Regions from separate parts of the Winslowiella toletana genome, predicted to be linked through region 1. Evidence: predicted binding sites of a transcription regulator. Region 1 holds the regulator's gene; each other region holds the start of a gene.
What was found. The regulator PhoB, encoded in region 1, activates phosphate uptake and scavenging genes when phosphate is short. The targets are predictions, from matches to a motif close to CTGTCATAAAACTGNCNNAT.

Region 1 (5,872 bases):
GCCGTTACGAATATTTTCGGTGATTGGCATCACGCCTGGCTGGCCATCACGGCCAATCGCCAGCGTTTTAACGCCGCTGATATGAAAACCAATACTGGCATAGCCAATGCCATTCAGACTGCTGGCCACCGCCTGCACCACCGCCGCCGAACCGGGATACTCACTGACATCCTGGCGAAAATCACCGTTACACAGCGCCTGCTGTTTGAAGAACCCCCAGGTGCCGGAAGCGGAATTGCGCCCAAAGCGTTGCAGGGTGCGCCGCTGCCAGTCAGGTGCGGTCAGCGCTAAGTCTCCCCAATATTGCGGCGCAGCGGTAGCACCACATAAGCGCGTGACCGAAAATAGCGCATCAAGCTGCTGACTATCGATTGAGTTCAGCGGATTGTCCTGATTCACCACCACCACCAGCGCATCCATCGCCACCGGTACAGCCAGCGGTGGATAACCATATTTAGCCTCAAATAACTGGCGTTCTCCCGCCTGCATCGGGCGGCTCATGGCACCAAGCTGCGCTGCGCCAGCAGCCAGAGCTATCGGCGCGGTGGACGAACCGGCAGCCTGAACCTGCACGTTCACACCAGGGAACTGACGGTTAAAGTTCTCACCCCATAGCGCCATCAGGTTACCGAGGGTATCCGAACCGACGCTGGTAAGATTTCCCGCCAGCATCCCCTCTTTCGCCTGAACTGCCGCTGACAGCACCAGCGCCGCTGCCAGAATCACTCGTTTCATGCTTTGCGTCCGTGAATGGTTAACGCTTTGCATTCTCCGGTAATTCAGCCGGAACAATCAACCTCGGCGCCAGCGTAAAGGCAAAACAGGTCTCAACATCAGCAGCACTGGTAATATCCAGCCGCGAATTATGATGGCTCAGCGCATGTTTTACGATCGCCAGCCCAAGACCGCTGCCGCCGGTGGCGCGCGAACGCGCTTTATCCACGCGGTAAAAGCGTTCGGTAAGCCGTGGAATATGTTCCTTCGCAATCCCCGGTCCGTTATCTTTCACCGCAAAATGCGCGCCGGTTTTATTACGCAACCAGCTGATATCAATCCGGGTGCCTGCTGGCGTATGGTTAACCGAGTTATAGACCAGGTTAGAAAGCGCACTGCGCAGTTGTTCATCATTACCGAACACCCGCAGGTGTGGATCGGTATGGAAATGAATTTCATGCCGTCCATTGCTCAGCGTTTCCGCCTCACGTTGCAGCAGGCGCAACATCATCGGCACGTCCACTTTCTCCTGCAAATCAATCGCCGGCGCCGCTTCAATCCGCGACAGGGTAAGCAGCTGTTTAACCAGGCTATCCATACGCCGCGTCTGCTCCTGCATGGTATGCAGAGCCTTGCTGCGTGCAGGTCCTTCCAGCACCGCATCGTTCATCATTTCCAGATAACCCTGCAACACGGTTAACGGCGTGCGCAGTTCGTGACTGACATTGGCGAAAAAGTTGCGCCGCGCCCCTTCCAGCTGATGCATCTGAGTAACATCACGCGCCACCAGCAGCCACTGCCCTTCGCTGTAAGGCATGATACGAAACTCTAAATGACGATGATTATTCAGTACCAGAGTTAGCGGTCGGGAAAAATCGCGCTGGCGCAGATAGTGGGAAAACTCAGGATAGCGCAGCAGGTTAAGAATATTTTGTCCGTTATCCTCCGGCCAGCGCAGCCCAAGATGCTGTTGTGCCAGGCCGTTACACCAGAAAATATTGCCCTCTTCGGTCGTCAACACCACCGCATCCGGCAACGATTCTGCGCCGCTGCGAAAACGTTTAATCAGGTTGCCCAGCTCGCGACGTCGCCGCCGGTTACGCAGTTGCATCTGATACAAACCATAGAACAGTGGCTCCCAGCTGGCTTGCCCGGCGGGCGGCGTCATCGTACGGTCGATCCATAGCCAGTGCGACAGGCGCTGCAGATTATAGAAATGCCAGCCCAGCACGCCAAGCACCGACAGCAGCAGCCACCACGGCAGAAAACCCACCACCAGGCCGAGTATCAGTGCTGGCACGCAGGCCAGCAGCAGTTCCAGTAATAATCTCTTCCAGGAGAGGCGTTCCAGCACGGTTCAGACTCCGATCAAAAACGAGCGGAGAAACGATACCCCGTTCCACGCACCGTTTGCACCATGCGATCGTGGCCGGAAACTTCCAGCGCCTTGCGCAAACGGCGGATGTGCACATCAACAGTACGATCTTCCACATAAACATTGGTGCCCCAGACGTGATTCAGCAGCTGTTCACGGCTGTATACCCGTTCCGGATGGGTCATAAAAAAGTGCAGTAATTTATATTCGGTCGGGCCCATTTCCAGCGGGGTATTTTCTGACATCACCCGGTGCGACGAAGGATCGAGGCTGAGTCCCTGCATTTCGATCACCTCTTCAACCGCCATCGGTGATATACGGCGCATCACCGCTTTGATGCGTGCCACCAGCTCTTTCGGTGAAAACGGCTTGGTGATGTAGTCATCGGCACCGACTTCCAGCCCGCGCACCCGGTCTTCCTCTTCACCACGCGCAGTCAGCATCATCACCGGAATATCCCGGGTCATGGCTTCGCGTTTCAGATGCTTAATAAATTGAATGCCGCTGCCGCCAGGTAACATCCAGTCGAGCAGAATCAGATCGGGCCAGGGTTCGATAAGTAAATTGATCGCACTGTCATAATCTTCCGCTTCTATCGGTTGATAGTCATTTTGCTCAAGAACGAAACACAACATCTCACGGATTGGGGCTTCATCTTCGACTACCAAAATGCGCTTAGCCATTATTGCTCCTGCTGATGTGACTTTAGTCACTGGGATTCGCGGCGCCATTATGCGTCAGTTTTATGACAGATTTATGAAAAATGCACGGACCAAAATCGCCTTTGTGATACTTTTTTTTAGGCTGATTATGCATTTACTCACCCGCCGTTAAGCTCTCTGTTTATAATCGGCAACTTACGTTACCGTTATGTACCCTAAATAAATCGGGAAGTTTTATGCGCATTATCCACACCTCGGACTGGCATCTCGGTCAGTTTTTCTACACCAAAAGCCGGGCGCCGGAGCATCAGGCGTTTCTTAACTGGCTGGTACAGGTGGTAGAACAACATCAGGTCGATGCGGTGATTGTGGCCGGTGATATCTTCGATACCGGCTCGCCTCCGAGCTATGCGCGTGAACTGTATAACCGTTTTGTCGTGCAACTGCAGCAAACCGGCTGCCAGCTGGTAGTGCTCGGCGGAAACCATGATTCAGTGGCAACGCTCAATGAATCTCGCGAGCTGCTGGCCTGCCTGAATACCCGGGTGATTGCTGCCGCCAGCGATGACATCGGGCAGCAAGTGTTACAGCTGAATGACCGTCAGGGCAACCCAGCTGCGCTACTGTGTGCGATTCCATTTTTACGCCCGCGCGATATTCTGCGCAGCCAGGCCGGGCAATCGGGACGCGAAAAACAGCAAAGTCTGCTGGAAGCCATCAGCGAGCATTATCAGAGCTGCTATCAGCATGCACTGACACAGCGCACCGCGCTGGGGCTGGCATTACCGATTATCGCTACGGGCCATCTGACGACCGTCGGCGTCACCACCAGTGACTCGGTGCGTGATATCTATATCGGCACGCTCGATGCCTTCCCGGCGCAGGCTTTTCCGCCCGCCGATTATATCGCACTGGGCCATATTCATCGGGCGCAGCGCGTCGCCAACAGCGAACATATTCGCTACAGCGGTTCGCCTGTCCCACTCAGTTTTGATGAACTGGGTAAAGAGAAGAGCGTATTTCTGGTGGAGTTTGCCGGCGACCAGCTTCGCCGCGTTGAAGCGCTGCAGGTTCCGTTATTTCAGCCGATGTGCATGATTAAAGGCTCGCTGGCAGAAATTGAGCAGCAGCTGGCACAATTCACCGATACTGACAGCAATGTCTGGCTGGATATCGAAATCGTCACCGCCGATTATCTCAATGATATTCAGCGCCGCATCCAGGAGCTGACCGCCGCGCTGCCGGTAGAAGTGGTGTTACTGCGCCGCAGCCGCGAACAGCGTGACAAGGTGATTGCACGTCAAAATAACGAAACCCTAAGTGAACTGAGCGTTGAAGAGGTGTTTGCCCGGCGGCTGGAGCAGCAAGAAGATAATGATACTCCGCGTCAGCAGCGCGCGCAGCAGCTGTTTGTTACCACTTTAGATGCCATTCGCCATGAGGAGCAGCCGTGAAAATTTTGACGCTGCGTTTTAAGAACATCAACTCGCTGAAGGGCGAATGGAAAATCGATTTCACCGCTGAACCCTTCGCCAGTAACGGCTTGTTTGCGATTACCGGGCCAACCGGAGCCGGTAAAACCACCCTGCTCGATGCTATTTGCCTGGCGCTGTATCATCAGACCTCGCGCCTCGGCGGTATTACCCAGTCGCAAAACGATCTGATCACTCGCGATACCGCCGAATGCCTTGCCGAAGTGGAGTTTGAAGTTAAGGGTGAAGCCTGGCGCGCATTCTGGAGTCAGAATCGCGCGCGTGGCGCGGTGGATGGCAATTTGCAGGCGCCAAGAGTCGAGCTGGCGCGCTGTAGCGATAACACCATTGTCGCCGATAAAGTTAACGACAAGCTTAAAATGACTGAAAGTCTGACCGGCCTCGATTTTAACCGTTTTACCAAATCGATGATGCTTTCCCAGGGTCAGTTTGCCGCCTTTCTGAATGCCAAAGCCAATGAACGCGCAGAGCTGCTGGAAGAGCTGACCGGCACCGAAATTTATGGCCGCATCTCAATGGAGGTGTTTGAACGTCATAAAGCCACCCGCCTTGCGCTGGATAATTTGCGCGCGCAGGCATCCGGGATGGCGTTACTGGATGAAGAGACGCGTCAGACTCTGCAACAGCAGCTGGATCAGTTGATTGCGCAGGAGCAAGTACTTACCCAGCAACTGAATAAGCGACAGCTTGAGCAACAATGGCTGACCCAGCGCGATAAGCTGCAACAAAGTTGTCAGCAGGCAGAGAGCACTCAGCAGCAGGCGGAGCACGCATGGCAGCAGGCACTTCCGCAGCGGGAGCAGCTGGCGCAGGCAGAACCGGCAGAAAAACTGCGTCCGCTGTGGCAACAGCGTAACCAGACTCAACAGGATGTAACCGATGCTGAGCAACAGCTTCACGCGCTGAGCACACAGCAGCAGCAAGCCAGCATCGCGCTGCACAGCCTGAGCGAACAGCAGCAGCAGGCAGAATCGCAGCTGAAACAGTTGTCAGCACAACGTCAGCAGCAGGAAACGCTGATTAATGAGCAGGTTATTCCGCTCGATCATCAGCTGGCAACATTGCAACAGCAGGCAGAACAGCTGGACAAAACGCTAAGTGAGTACCAACTTTCACAGCAGCAGAAACTGCAAAATCAGGCGCAGTATGCTCAGGAAATCAACAACCTGGAGCAGCAACGCTACCAGCATCAACAGTGGCGCGAGCAGCATGAGCACGTCGCTCACTGGGGTGAATCACTGCTGTTGTGGCGGGAACGATTCAGCCAGTTACAAAAAAGCGAGCAAGCACTGACTTCGCTGCAACAGCGCGAACAGCAACAGTTGCAGACTATTGCACTGCAAAATCAGTCGCTTGAGCAGCAGGCAACGCAGCTGGCCCCGCTACAGGCACAGTACGATATTACACAGCAGCAGCAGAATCAGGCCGAACAAGCGCTGGCGACGCTGCAACAGCAGCAACCCGAACAGACATTGCGGGCAGCGCTGGCGGCCCTGCAACAGCAACGTCCGCAGCGGCAACAGCTGGCGCTGCTGTCATCGCAGTGGCTGCAGCTGAGTCAGCAGCAACAACGTCAGCACGCTGCACTGCAGCAGCTGAATTCGCAATTACTCCAGGACGAGCAGCAG
Region 2 (5,872 bases), 340 kb from region 1:
GTGCGGCGCAGCAAACGGCTGAAAACAATAATGAAGGCAAGCAGTCTGATCCAGCAGCACCACAAATGAGTTTCCCGCAGGGGGCGATGGATTTCTTCTCCAGCTTGCAAAAGAAATAACATCAGATGATTAACCAGCTCAGAGGAGCTGGTTAATCTGATAAGCTCAGATGCCGGTGAAGGTGGCTGCCATTTTCTTTACACGCCTGCGCTGACTTTTTTCCGCAGAAAATCTTTCGTATTATCACGTAGCCACTTATGCGGCGGTGAGTTGTCATGTCTGGGATGCCACGCCTGAATGATATTCACCTCAGGTAGTGTTATTTGTGGTTCGAAAGCAATCACATCGATGTTAAAACTCTCCAGCGCACTGAGAAAGAATAATGGCACTACCGCCAGTGAACTGGTACGCATTACCGTTTCGATCGTCGAAAAGTAGCTGGGATTGATACCAACAATTTTACGCTGAAAGCCTTGTAGCGTGAATAAGTTGTCTACGTCATCATTAAGTTTACTGCGCGTGCTGATAAATCCAAAACTGGCTATGTTTTCAAGGGTTTTATTCAGCCCGAGGATTTCATGATTTTTATTGGCAACAATGATACATTTATCCCGGTGTATGGTGCGAATTTTGATCTCCGGGCTGAGCTTACGTGACTCCCCGATGTAGAGATCAATATTATCTTTCCGTAAGAAATCAGCGGCACCGTGGTCGTAGGAGAAATCCAGCACTACATTCGGTTCTTTATCCTGCATCTCTTCGAGAAATCCAGAATTTAATAGTGAGATAAGTAAATCGTTCGAGACGATATTGAACATCAAGGATGAGCTTCCAGCATCAAACGAGAGGTTATGATTGAGTACGGCATCAATATTTTTTATCAGATTATGAATTTGTGGTTTTAATTCAATGGCTAAGGGCGTAAGCATTAACAAGGAGCCAGAGCGAACCAGAATTTGGTCCTGAAAAGCCTCTCTTAATTTATTCAGTGACTTACTTATCGCAGGAGGAGTGACATTTAATTTATTTGCTGCTTTACTGACGCTGCACTCCTCCAGTAAAGCATCCAGAACAATTAACAAATTCAAATCTGTGCGTGGCATATCAAATCAAATCCTTATGTTGATACATAAAATTTTTGAATGTAATCCTTTGGTACATACTGGAGGAAAAGGCTTTTTATCATTATTATGATTAAGGACGTAATTTTACACGCTTTCAGGGGTATTTAATGCTGAAACCGCGCTGGCTGAAACTTAAATATAAATGCTATTATTTTTATTAATTTACCAAATTTTCAGCGCATACACATGGATTATCCGTTTCTCTACGTGGTTAAAATGTGTTTAACCAGCGTTCATTGTCTCAAAGATGTCCTCTTCAGCTAAAATGTACTAAATTCAGTATGCCAATGGAAGTGGTAAGCATGAAAAATATTTCTGAATCGATAATTAAGACAGTCCACTATCAGTGGAATGAAATTATGCGCGATAATAGTAATGGCGCGATAATTTTTCGCGTGGTGTGCAGTATTTCGACCAATTCAGGTCTCAGTGTTGAAGGAAGTCATATATTTACCATTCATGATATTACTCATGCTGAAGATAAAAACTCGCTGGCTCTGACTTCTGAAAGCGCGGCTTATAATAACGCCATACAGTGCCTGACGGCGGCAATGGCCTATAGCGGGCAGGCAATATCGCGAATTGAGAATAACGAATAATCGTTAATATACTCTTTGATAGTTATATTGTTTTAATAGGCTGTAGCGAAGATCATTTCTCTGAAAGCCAGAACCCCCTGCCGCCGTTGCCGCTGAAACATTACTGACATCTTCGCGCTTTAACATGCGTTATCTCTGGGAAAAAAATAACAGGAAGTAACGGTTATGAGCGATAAAATCAAAGAGTTAAATGTCGATCGTTTGAAAGACCCTGCACGTCGCAAATTGCTGGCGGGCACTAGTGCTATCGGCCTGACCGGCTTTCTGGCTGGTGGTGTCTGGAGCCTCCCTGCGGACGCACTTGCCAAAGGAGAACCGGCAGGCAGCCAGTTATTAGGCTTTAAAGGTATCGCTGCTTCAACTGCCGATAAGATCGTGACTGCCGATGGCTATCAGGCTGAGGTATTGATCTCCTGGGGAGATCCGCTGGTAAACGGCGCTGCGGCATTTGATCCGAATGGTAAAAATAGCGCCAGCGATCAGGAAAAGCAGTTTGGCGATAATAATGACGGTATGAGCTTTTTTCCGGTAGATGAAAATCGTGGTGTGCTGGCCATTAATAATGAGTATGTTAATGAGCAATACTTGTTTGCTCACGGTGGCAGCAAGGCAATCAGTGAAGAAGATGTCCGTAAATCTCAGGCGGCGCACGGCATCTCGATTGTTGAAATTCAACGCGGTGCAGACAACCGCTGGCAGGTGGTGCGCCCGTCACGCTATAACCGCCGTATTACCGCGAATACCCCGATGGTTTTCTCCGGCCCGGCAGCCGGTGACAAAGCGCTGCAAACTGTTGCCGATCCCAGCGGCACCCGCGTACTTGGTACGTTTGGTAACTGTGCCAACGGTAAAACCCCGTGGGGAACCTATCTGACCTGCGAAGAGAACTTCGATACTTACTTCGGCACCAGTAAAAGTGACTATCAGGTTACCCCGGCGCAGAAGCGTTACACGCTGAATCCGAATGAAGCAGAGCGTAATTGGGCAGACTTCGATGCGCGTTTTGATATGGCGAAAAATCCCAACGAATTTAATCGCCATGGCTGGATCGTTGAGATCGATCCGCTCGATCCCACCTCGACGCCGATCAAGCGAACCGCGCTGGGACGCTTTAAGCATGAAAATGCTGCCGTTACGGTAGCGAAGAACGGCCACCTGGTGGTGTATATGGGTGACGACGAGCGCGGCGAATATATCTATAAATTTGTCTCTGACGGCGTGGTCGACAGCGCCAATCCGACAGCGAATAGCACGCTGCTGGATAACGGCACCTTGTACGTTGCGGAATTTAATGGTGATGCGCAGGGTACGCCGTTGAAAGGCAGTGGCCGCTGGCTGGAGCTGACCCACGGTAAACAGGGGCTGACGGCAGAAAATGGTTTTCACAGCCAGGCCGATGTGCTGATTAATGCGCGCGGCGCGGCAGACCGGGTCAATGCGACGCGGATGGACCGCCCGGAATGGATTGCGGTTAACCCGCATGATGGCCGTGCCTACTGCACTCTCACCAACAACAGTAAGCGTGGCGATGAAGGGATGCCGGTCAATCCGGCAAACCCGCGGCCAAAAAATGTTTATGGTCAAATCATTCGCTGGGATGAAAACGGCGATGCCACTGCGCGTCAGTTTGACTGGGATATGTTTGTGCTGTGCGGAAATCCGATTGCTCATCCACAGGGGGTGAATCGCGGTACGCCCAACATTACGGCAGAGAACACCTTTAACAGTCCTGACGGGCTCGGTTTTGACCGCGATGGACGCCTTTGGATTCTGACCGATGGAAAATACAGTAATCAAGGTGATTACGCGGGGCAGGGGAATAACCAGATGCTGGTAGGCGATCCGGCGAGCGGTGAGATTCGCCGCTTTATGGTTGGACCGAAATCTTGCGAGCTGACCGGCATTGCTTTCACCCCGGATTACAAAACGATGTTTGTTAACGTTCAGCACCCAGGGGAAGAGGGTGATTCAACTTTCCCGAATAACAGCCCACGTCCACGCTCATCGGTGATTATGGTGACGCGTAAAGACGGTGGTGTGCTGGGAGCATAATTCTGTTTTTTCTGCTGGGCGGAGCGATTGCCGCCCATTTAAATCATCCACTTCAAGCCCACGGCTACCTCCCCGCACGTTATCTCCTGCAATTTCAATATTTCAAATGAGCTTATTAGTTTAAAACAGATTATTCTCTAAACAGGTCTGGTAAAAGTTTGAGTCGCAAGCTTATGAAAATAAAAATGATGCTAATCGGCTGGCTGGCATTTATCTGCTGCGATTTTTTTCTGGCTATGATGAGCCTGCAGGCCAGGGACGTCTGGAGTTTGTCGTCACTGGTCTGGTTCCCGGCCGGTCTGCTGCTCGGCACACTCTGTACTCTGCCTCCGCGTTACTGGCCGATCTGGTTATTGAGTTCTGCCTTAGTGCATCTGGTCGCCAGTCAGCTTTATGGCCGCCCGGTCAATGTGTCGTTAATTTTCTGCTTTTTTGATGCGTTATCGTTAACGGTGACTGCACTTATCTGGCAATTCTTTTATGGCGTGATGGCTCGACCCGTGCGGGAGCGTGACATTATCGTGCTGGTAATATTGTGTATTGTTAGTGGCATTATTGAGCGCTTTGTCACTACCTGGGCGCTGCTTTTGCTGGATTATCCCATTGACCAGTCGATCTCAGTTATTCATACCGTGGGTTATGTCATCAGCGCCTTACCTCTGACCTTTTTTGTTTTTTATCTGATTACCAGGGTGAAAAGAGAAAGAATTGATACCCGTGGCTACCTGATAATGCTGTCGATGCTGGTGGCAATGCTGGCACTGTTCTGGCGAACATCTGACATATTAAACGAAGCGCTGCGCTGGCAGGATCTGGCGCTGATATTCTCGCTGGCTTTGCCGGTTTTATTAGCGATGCGCGGAGATTTGCTGATGCTGAGCGGCTTTTTATCGCTGTGCTCGATTATCTCTGTTGGCGCAACACTGTTTGGTTACGGGCCGTTTTATCAGATGTTGCTTGTCCAGCAGGAGGATGTGTTGGTTGCCGCCTGGTACAGCGCCGTATTGAGTTTACCGGCGCTCCTTTGTGCCAGCCTGGTCAGCCAGAAGTCTGCGCTGCTGGCACGGCATCGCTGGCGCGAACAATTAATGGATAATGTGTTACAGCATGGCTGCTACCACCGTTTTCAGCTGGGCAGCAGTGATGATTTGCGCTGGCTTTACCAAAGCCGCTGGCCGGAGTCTGGCCACGCGCCGGTCAGCTGGCAACAATTTATTGGCTGGTTACATCCGGACGATCGGCTGGCGGTGGAGCAGCTGAAAAATAGCGCTTCCGCGACACCTCAGGTGTTACCCATACGGCTGGCCGATCGATATGGCGAGTTTCATCAGAGCAGTATGGCGCTGGTTGCCTGTCAGGAAGGGCAGGTATTTTGGTTTGAAGGCGTGATTTTTCCGCTACAAGTATTATTGCCGCCTGAGGGGGACATATGAGCACGCGAGTGATTATTGCTGATGACCATCCGGTGTTTCTGCTGGGATTGCGCGGTGTGCTGGCCACACTGCCAGAGGAATATCCGGTGATCGCTGAGGCGCATGATGTCAGCAGCCTGTTTGAGCAGCTGAGCGTCTGCCAGGCCGATATGTTGATTACCGATCTTAATATGCCTGGCGATGATCAGGTCGATGGTGTGCGGATGATCGGCAGGATCCGTGAGTTATATCCCGATCTGACCATTGTGGTGATCACCATGTTAAGCGACCAGCGGATTCTTGAGCTGCTGGCGGGATACCGGATAAAAGCCATCCTGAACAAGAGTAGCCTGTCACATGAGCTGGCGGATGGCCTGAACAGTCCGCAGAGTGACGAGCAGCCGTGGTTGAGCGACGCGTTTCGCAGCGATCCGCTGATTCAGGTGGAAAAAGCGCTGTCGGTGAAGGAGATGGAAGTGATACGGCTGATAGGCCAGGGGCTTAGCGTCAATGAGATAGCCGCACGCCTGTTTCGCACCAAGCAGACCATCAGCGCGCAAAAGCTGAGTGCCATGAGAAAGCTGGGGCTGGAAAATGATGCCGCCCTGTACCTCTATCTCAGCCAGTGTGGACTGGGACAATAACGATGTGGCGTAAGGTCTGCTGTCTGTGGTGGCTGGGGCTA
Region 3 (5,872 bases), 1.2 Mb from region 1:
ACATAATATTAGAATAACCCAAAAGGTATAAAAGATGGCGGCATTATTTATTGAGTCGATATTGAAATAAACGAGAAAAGTCCCGGAGAGTTACAGACTTGACTGTTTTCGATGATGATATAGACGTGGTTTAAGTTCTGAGTTGATGATTTATATTATAAAATCTGCGTGCTGTCATTGTGTGGGTTATTTTCAATAATAATCAAAAAAGAGGTCTGATTATAGAGTTTTTCAAAAAATCGCTTACTTATTTTTACGCAGTGTTTAACCTGCTTTCTGATTTGTCTGTATTGTTGGCTCCATTTACAAAAAAATGCCGATCGCTGATCGGCATTGTTTATTCTGTCATATATAAGAATAAGACTTATTTAACGGTCCAGATCTGTGGCGATTGATCCGGCTGGTTGCCAACGGTCCACTGTTTAGCGGTATAGCTTTTACCTTTCCAGGTCACGCTATTGCCGCTGACATAGGTCATTGATGCACTCCATTCAACAGTCTGGCCAGGATCAGCCAGTTTCCAGGCATCGCCGTTACCCGGCTGAGACTGAGTCCAGTAACCCGCAATATACTTAACCCCATTCCGGGTAACTTTATCGCCAGCGACATAGGTTTTGCCCTGTTGCCACTGAGGATAATCATCAGAGCCGCCATCGTCCTGATTCTTAACGGTGATGTTAACGCGATTGGAATGAGTTGCACCGCTCTTTGATTTTACCGTCAGTTCATAAATCGCCGTGCCACTGCTTTTGGCTGGAATCAGTGCGCGGACCACCGGTTTAGAGCTTTGTGATAGCCATGCACCACCTTCCTGCTCCTGCAACCGGAAAACATCCTGGCCGTTCACCACTTTCCAGCTGTAAGACTCTGCGTTCAGGCTGTTGGAGCCATCCATCGTGAAGCCTAAAGAGTAATCAGGGTTGCTGACCACTGTAAAGTTGGCGGGTACGACTGCCGTAGGAGTGTTAGCCGGCGCTGTCACCGACAGCACTGCGGAGTTACCGGTGTTATTCAGATAGATGCCGTTACCGCGCGGCTGTTGCAGATTAAAGGTGATATTACCTGACTGGCTCTGTTGGCCAATTAGCACCAAATTAGAATAATCGCGGTTGATTTCAGCCGCCAGTTCGCTAATCCATTTATCGCCAACATTGTCGGCGGTAATGGCTTTGCGGATCTGAACCAGCTCGCTGCCGCGGGTGCCGCCCATAACACGGAACTCAACGGAACTGCCGACGATCGGGGTATGCTTATCGGCAAAATTAGCGTATTTAAACCAGTCTGCGGGGGCCGGATCTTCAATCGGATCGGGAACCGGTGCCGGAGGGATAATATCGCCACCACGTTCGGTGATCATCACGTCGCTGCAGCCATAAAAGCCTTCATTTCCTGCATCATTACGCTGCCAGCGGGAGAAAATTACCGCGCGGCCGGTACGGTCGGCAGGAATTTCAAGGTTAAAATCTTCGTATCGGGTATAGGCTGGTGTTTTGCCTGAGGTCGGTGAGGTGTTTTCAGAGGCGGTAAAGGTACCCAGCAGTTCTACATCATCCCAGCCAATAACCTTTTTCGTAGGGTCTACGCCTTTCCTGGTAATATAAAACTCGGTAAAGGATTTAACATGGGGTTGGGTATAGCCATAGCGCACTTTCACTTTTCCGGTGGCATCCGGCTTAAGCAACGCCGTTTTCCATTTGTCGCTGGCCATATTAAAGCCAGAGCCCCGGGTTGTACCGCTACAAATCCTGTTACCTGGAATGGCTTTTTTTGCTTCAGCAGCGCTGTGGTTGCCGCCAACAAATCCGGTTAACTCTTGCCATGTATAAAAAGAGTGTCCGCCATCATTACTATTCTTACTGGCCTCTGCGCAAATTCCGGTGTTTTGTGCACCTTGCTGAATACATGAAACATGGCGAGCGGGTGGATCGACCAACGCGCCATGACCAAAGGCCAGTGAGGATACAGAAAGCCCGGAACCGCTAATCAAAATGGCTAATATTTTCTTTCTACTCATCATAATTTTTAAGTCATCCATAACATTATACAGAAGAGTGGATATTCTTAATGTCATCAATGTCAGAATAAATGGGAAATTTCTTGGGCAGTTACAGAGTTCTCTTTTTTAAAATCAGGTTTAAGCGCTATTTAAGATTTGTGGTGATGGCTTTTATTATAGCGATGTGATATCTGTCGGTAGGTATATGTTACTTCCTGATAATTAAAAATAATTATTCAGCATAAAGTGGTTAACATAAATGTCATATTCATTATCTAAACTCGTCTGTTCGGGAATTAATCGTATCAAAGCCTGATTAAGGTATTGTTTTCGCTTCTGCGCTCTCTGTCATAAAACTGTCATAATTCGTACATTTTAGTGTCACCAAACTGTCCTATTTTCCCTCCTGCAGCTATACATAATCTTATTAAAACGGCGTTAAGCCTGACTTTTACTCCCCCGGAGGGAATATGACACTGATGCATAGCACCTTAGCTCGAATTGTCGCAGCAACCGTTTCTCTGAGTGCAGCTTCCGCCATGGCAGCAGCAAGCCTGACTGGCGCGGGTGCGACCTTCCCGGCACCGGTGTATGCCAAGTGGGCAGATACCTATCAGAAAGAAACCGGTAATAAAATCAACTATCAAGGTATCGGCTCATCGGGTGGTGTAAAACAGATTATTGCTAAAACCGTTGATTTTGGTGCCTCTGATGCCCCGCTGTCTGACGAAAAATTAAATGCTGATGGCCTGTTCCAGTTTCCGACGGTGATCGGCGGCGTGGTTATGGCTGTTAATATTCCGGGTCTGAAAGCTGGCGAGCTGGTGCTGGACGGCGCAACTCTTGGTGATATCTATCTCGGTAAAATTAAAAAGTGGAACGATGCCGCCATCGTTAAGCTGAACCCGGATGTCAAACTGCCTGACACCAATATTGCGGTTGTTCGCCGCGCTGATGGTTCCGGTACCTCATTTGTATTCACCAGCTATCTGGCTAAAGTTAACGAAGAGTGGAAATCGAAAGTTGGTGCGGGTTCAACCGTAAACTGGCCTACCGGTCTGGGTGGTAAAGGTAACGACGGCATTGCCGCCTTTGTTCAGCGTCTGCCTGGCTCGATTGGTTATGTTGAGTACGCTTATGCCAAGCAGAACAACCTGGCCTACACCAAACTGATTAGCGCCGACGGTAAGCCAGTCAGCCCGACCGAAGAAAGTTTCAGCAATGCGGCAAAAGGCGCAGACTGGAGCAAAACTTTCGCTCAGGATCTGACTAACCAGAAAGGTGATGATGCATGGCCAATCTCTTCAACGACCTTCATTCTGCTGCACAAATCTCAGGCTAAGCCTGCACAGGCAGTTGAAGTGCTGAAGTTCTTTGACTGGGCATACAAAGATGGCGGAAAAGAAGCCAGCGCGCTGGATTATGCGCCACTGCCAACCGAAGTTACCGATCAGATTCGTGCCGCCTGGAAGACCAACATTAAAGACAGTTCTGGTAAAGCGCTGTACTAACAAGATGTAACCGGGGCGGATAAATTTATTCCGCTCTTTACTTCGGGCGGCAGTGCTGTCGCCCCTGAAATTTTAAAACGTCGAGAATTCTATGGCTGCTACCAAGCCGACATTCAAAGCCCCCGGCAAACAGGGCGATATCCTCTTCAGTGCGCTGGTAAAACTGGCTGCGCTGATAGTGTTATTGATGCTGGGCGGCATTATTGTCTCATTGATTATCGCCTCATGGCCAAGCATTGAAAAATTCGGTTTCGCCTTCCTGTGGACAAAAGAGTGGGATGCGCCAAACGAGAAATTTGGTGCGCTGGTGCCGATTTATGGCACGCTGGTCACTTCGTTTATTGCCTTGTTGATTGCCGTACCTGTCAGCTTTGGCATCGCACTGTTCCTCACCGAGCTGGCTCCTGGCTGGCTGCGTCGCCCGCTCGGCGTGGCGATTGAGTTGCTGGCGGCGATCCCCAGCATCGTTTACGGCATGTGGGGCCTGTTTATCTTTGCTCCGCTGTTTGCTGAATATTTCCAGACGCCAGTAGGCAATGTGCTCTCGGGTGTACCGATCGTCGGCGCACTGTTTGAAGGGCCGGCCTTTGGTATCGGTATTCTTGCCGCTGGTGTGATCCTCGCCATCATGATTATTCCGTATATTGCCTCGGTAATGCGTGATGTGTTTGAGCAGACGCCGGTGATGATGAAAGAGTCTGCTTACGGTATTGGCTGCACCACCTGGGAAGTTATCTGGCGCATTGTGTTGCCCTTCACCAAAAACGGCGTGATTGGCGGCGTGATGCTCGGGCTTGGACGTGCGCTGGGTGAAACCATGGCGGTCACCTTTATTATCGGTAACACCTACCAGCTCGACAGTGTATCGCTGTTTGCACCGGGTAACAGTATTACCTCGGCGCTGGCCAACGAATTTGCTGAAGCTGAGTCCGGCCTGCATACCGCAGCACTGATGGAGCTGGGACTGATTCTGTTTGTGATTACCTTTATCGTACTGGCCTGTTCCAAACTGATGGTTATGCGTTTGGCGAAAAGTGAAGGAGCGCGCTCATGACCACTCTTGAAATGCAGTCGCGCGCCGAACTGGACGCTTCCCGTCGCAAGATGCAGGCGTGGCGGCGGATGAAAAACCGCATTGCGCTGACGCTATCCTTGCTGACCATGGCTTTCGGCCTGTTCTGGCTGGTGTGGATTCTGTTTTCCACCGTGACCCGCGGTATTGATGGCATGTCGCTGGCGCTGTTTACTGAAATGACGCCACCACCGAACACCCCGGGCGGCGGTCTGGCTAACGCCCTCGCCGGCAGTGGCTTATTAATCCTGTGGGCGACGGTGTTTGGTACGCCGTTAGGAATCATGGCGGGTATCTATCTGGCTGAGTATGGCCGTAAATCGTGGCTGGCCGAAGTGATTCGCTTTATTAACGACATCCTGCTTTCAGCGCCGTCGATTGTGGTCGGTCTGTTTGTTTACACCATTGTCGTCGCCCAGATGCAGCACTTCTCCGGCTGGGCTGGTGTGCTGGCGCTGGCGCTGTTGCAGGTGCCAATTGTTATCCGCACCACCGAAAACATGCTGAAGCTGGTGCCGGACAGCCTGCGTGAAGCGGCCTATGCCCTCGGTACGCCAAAATGGAAAATGATTTCTGCTATTACGCTGAAAGCGTCAGTCTCCGGCATTATTACCGGTGTACTGCTGGCGATTGCGCGTATTGCCGGTGAAACCGCGCCGCTGCTGTTTACCTCATTGTCGAACCAGTTCTGGAGTACCGACATGATGCAGCCAATCGCTAACCTGCCGGTCACCATCTTTAAGTTCGCCATGAGTCCGTTTGCCGAGTGGCAAAGTCTGGCCTGGGCGGGCGTGCTGATTATTACGCTTTGTGTGCTGTTACTGAACATTCTGGCACGTGTCATCTTCGCTAAGAGCAAACATTAATTGAACAGCACGGCTTCGGCGGTGCTGAATAAGAGAGAAAGAGAATGAGTATGGTCAATAACACTCCCGGGAAAATGCAGGTTCGCGATCTGAATTTCTACTACGGGAAATTCCATGCCCTGAAGAATATCAATCTGGATATCGCTAAAAACCAGGTAACGGCATTTATCGGACCCTCAGGCTGCGGTAAATCCACCCTGCTGCGTACCTTTAATAAGATGTACTCGCTCTATCCTGAGCAGCGCGCCGAAGGCGAAATCCTGTTAGATGGCGAGAATATTTTGACCGCGAATCAGGATATCGCCCTGCTGCGTGCTCGTGTTGGCATGGTGTTTCAGAAGCCGACGCCGTTTCCGATGTCTATTTACGACAACATCGCTTTTGGTGTGCGCCTGTTTGAAAAACTGTCGCGTGCCGACATGGATGA

Region 2: a site for PhoB is predicted at 1,816-1,835, ahead of RIN69_RS03830 (PhoX family protein). Genes of this name have one in related genera too.
Region 3: a site for PhoB is predicted at 2,342-2,361, ahead of pstS (phosphate ABC transporter substrate-binding protein PstS). Genes of this name have one in related genera too.

Annotation. Positions count from the first base shown of each region.
Region 1 covers NZ_CP134152.1:1,172,555-1,178,426, reverse strand. Annotated here, with positions in the region: gene RIN69_RS05435 (PstS family phosphate ABC transporter substrate-binding protein) at 1-735, opposite strand, end outside; gene phoR (phosphate regulon sensor histidine kinase PhoR) at 755-2,068, opposite strand; gene phoB (phosphate response regulator transcription factor PhoB) at 2,083-2,772, opposite strand; gene sbcD (exonuclease subunit SbcD) at 2,988-4,205, shown strand; gene RIN69_RS05415 (SbcC/MukB-like Walker B domain-containing protein) at 4,202-5,872, shown strand, end outside.
Region 2 covers NZ_CP134152.1:832,676-838,547, forward strand. Annotated here, with positions in the region: gene RIN69_RS03815 (DUF6277 family protein) at 1-119, shown strand, start outside; gene RIN69_RS03820 (LysR family transcriptional regulator) at 198-1,103, opposite strand; gene RIN69_RS03825 (hypothetical protein) at 1,427-1,723, shown strand; gene RIN69_RS03830 (PhoX family protein) at 1,889-3,775, shown strand; gene RIN69_RS03835 (MASE1 domain-containing protein) at 3,961-5,208, shown strand; gene RIN69_RS03840 (response regulator) at 5,205-5,831, shown strand; gene RIN69_RS03845 (transporter substrate-binding domain-containing protein) at 5,834-5,872, shown strand, end outside.
Region 3 covers NZ_CP134152.1:4,904,980-4,910,851, forward strand. Annotated here, with positions in the region: gene RIN69_RS22280 (lytic polysaccharide monooxygenase) at 1-4, opposite strand, end outside; gene RIN69_RS22285 (lytic polysaccharide monooxygenase) at 365-2,017, opposite strand; gene pstS (phosphate ABC transporter substrate-binding protein PstS) at 2,467-3,507, shown strand; gene pstC (phosphate ABC transporter permease PstC) at 3,599-4,561, shown strand; gene pstA (phosphate ABC transporter permease PstA) at 4,558-5,445, shown strand; gene pstB (phosphate ABC transporter ATP-binding protein PstB) at 5,490-5,872, shown strand, end outside.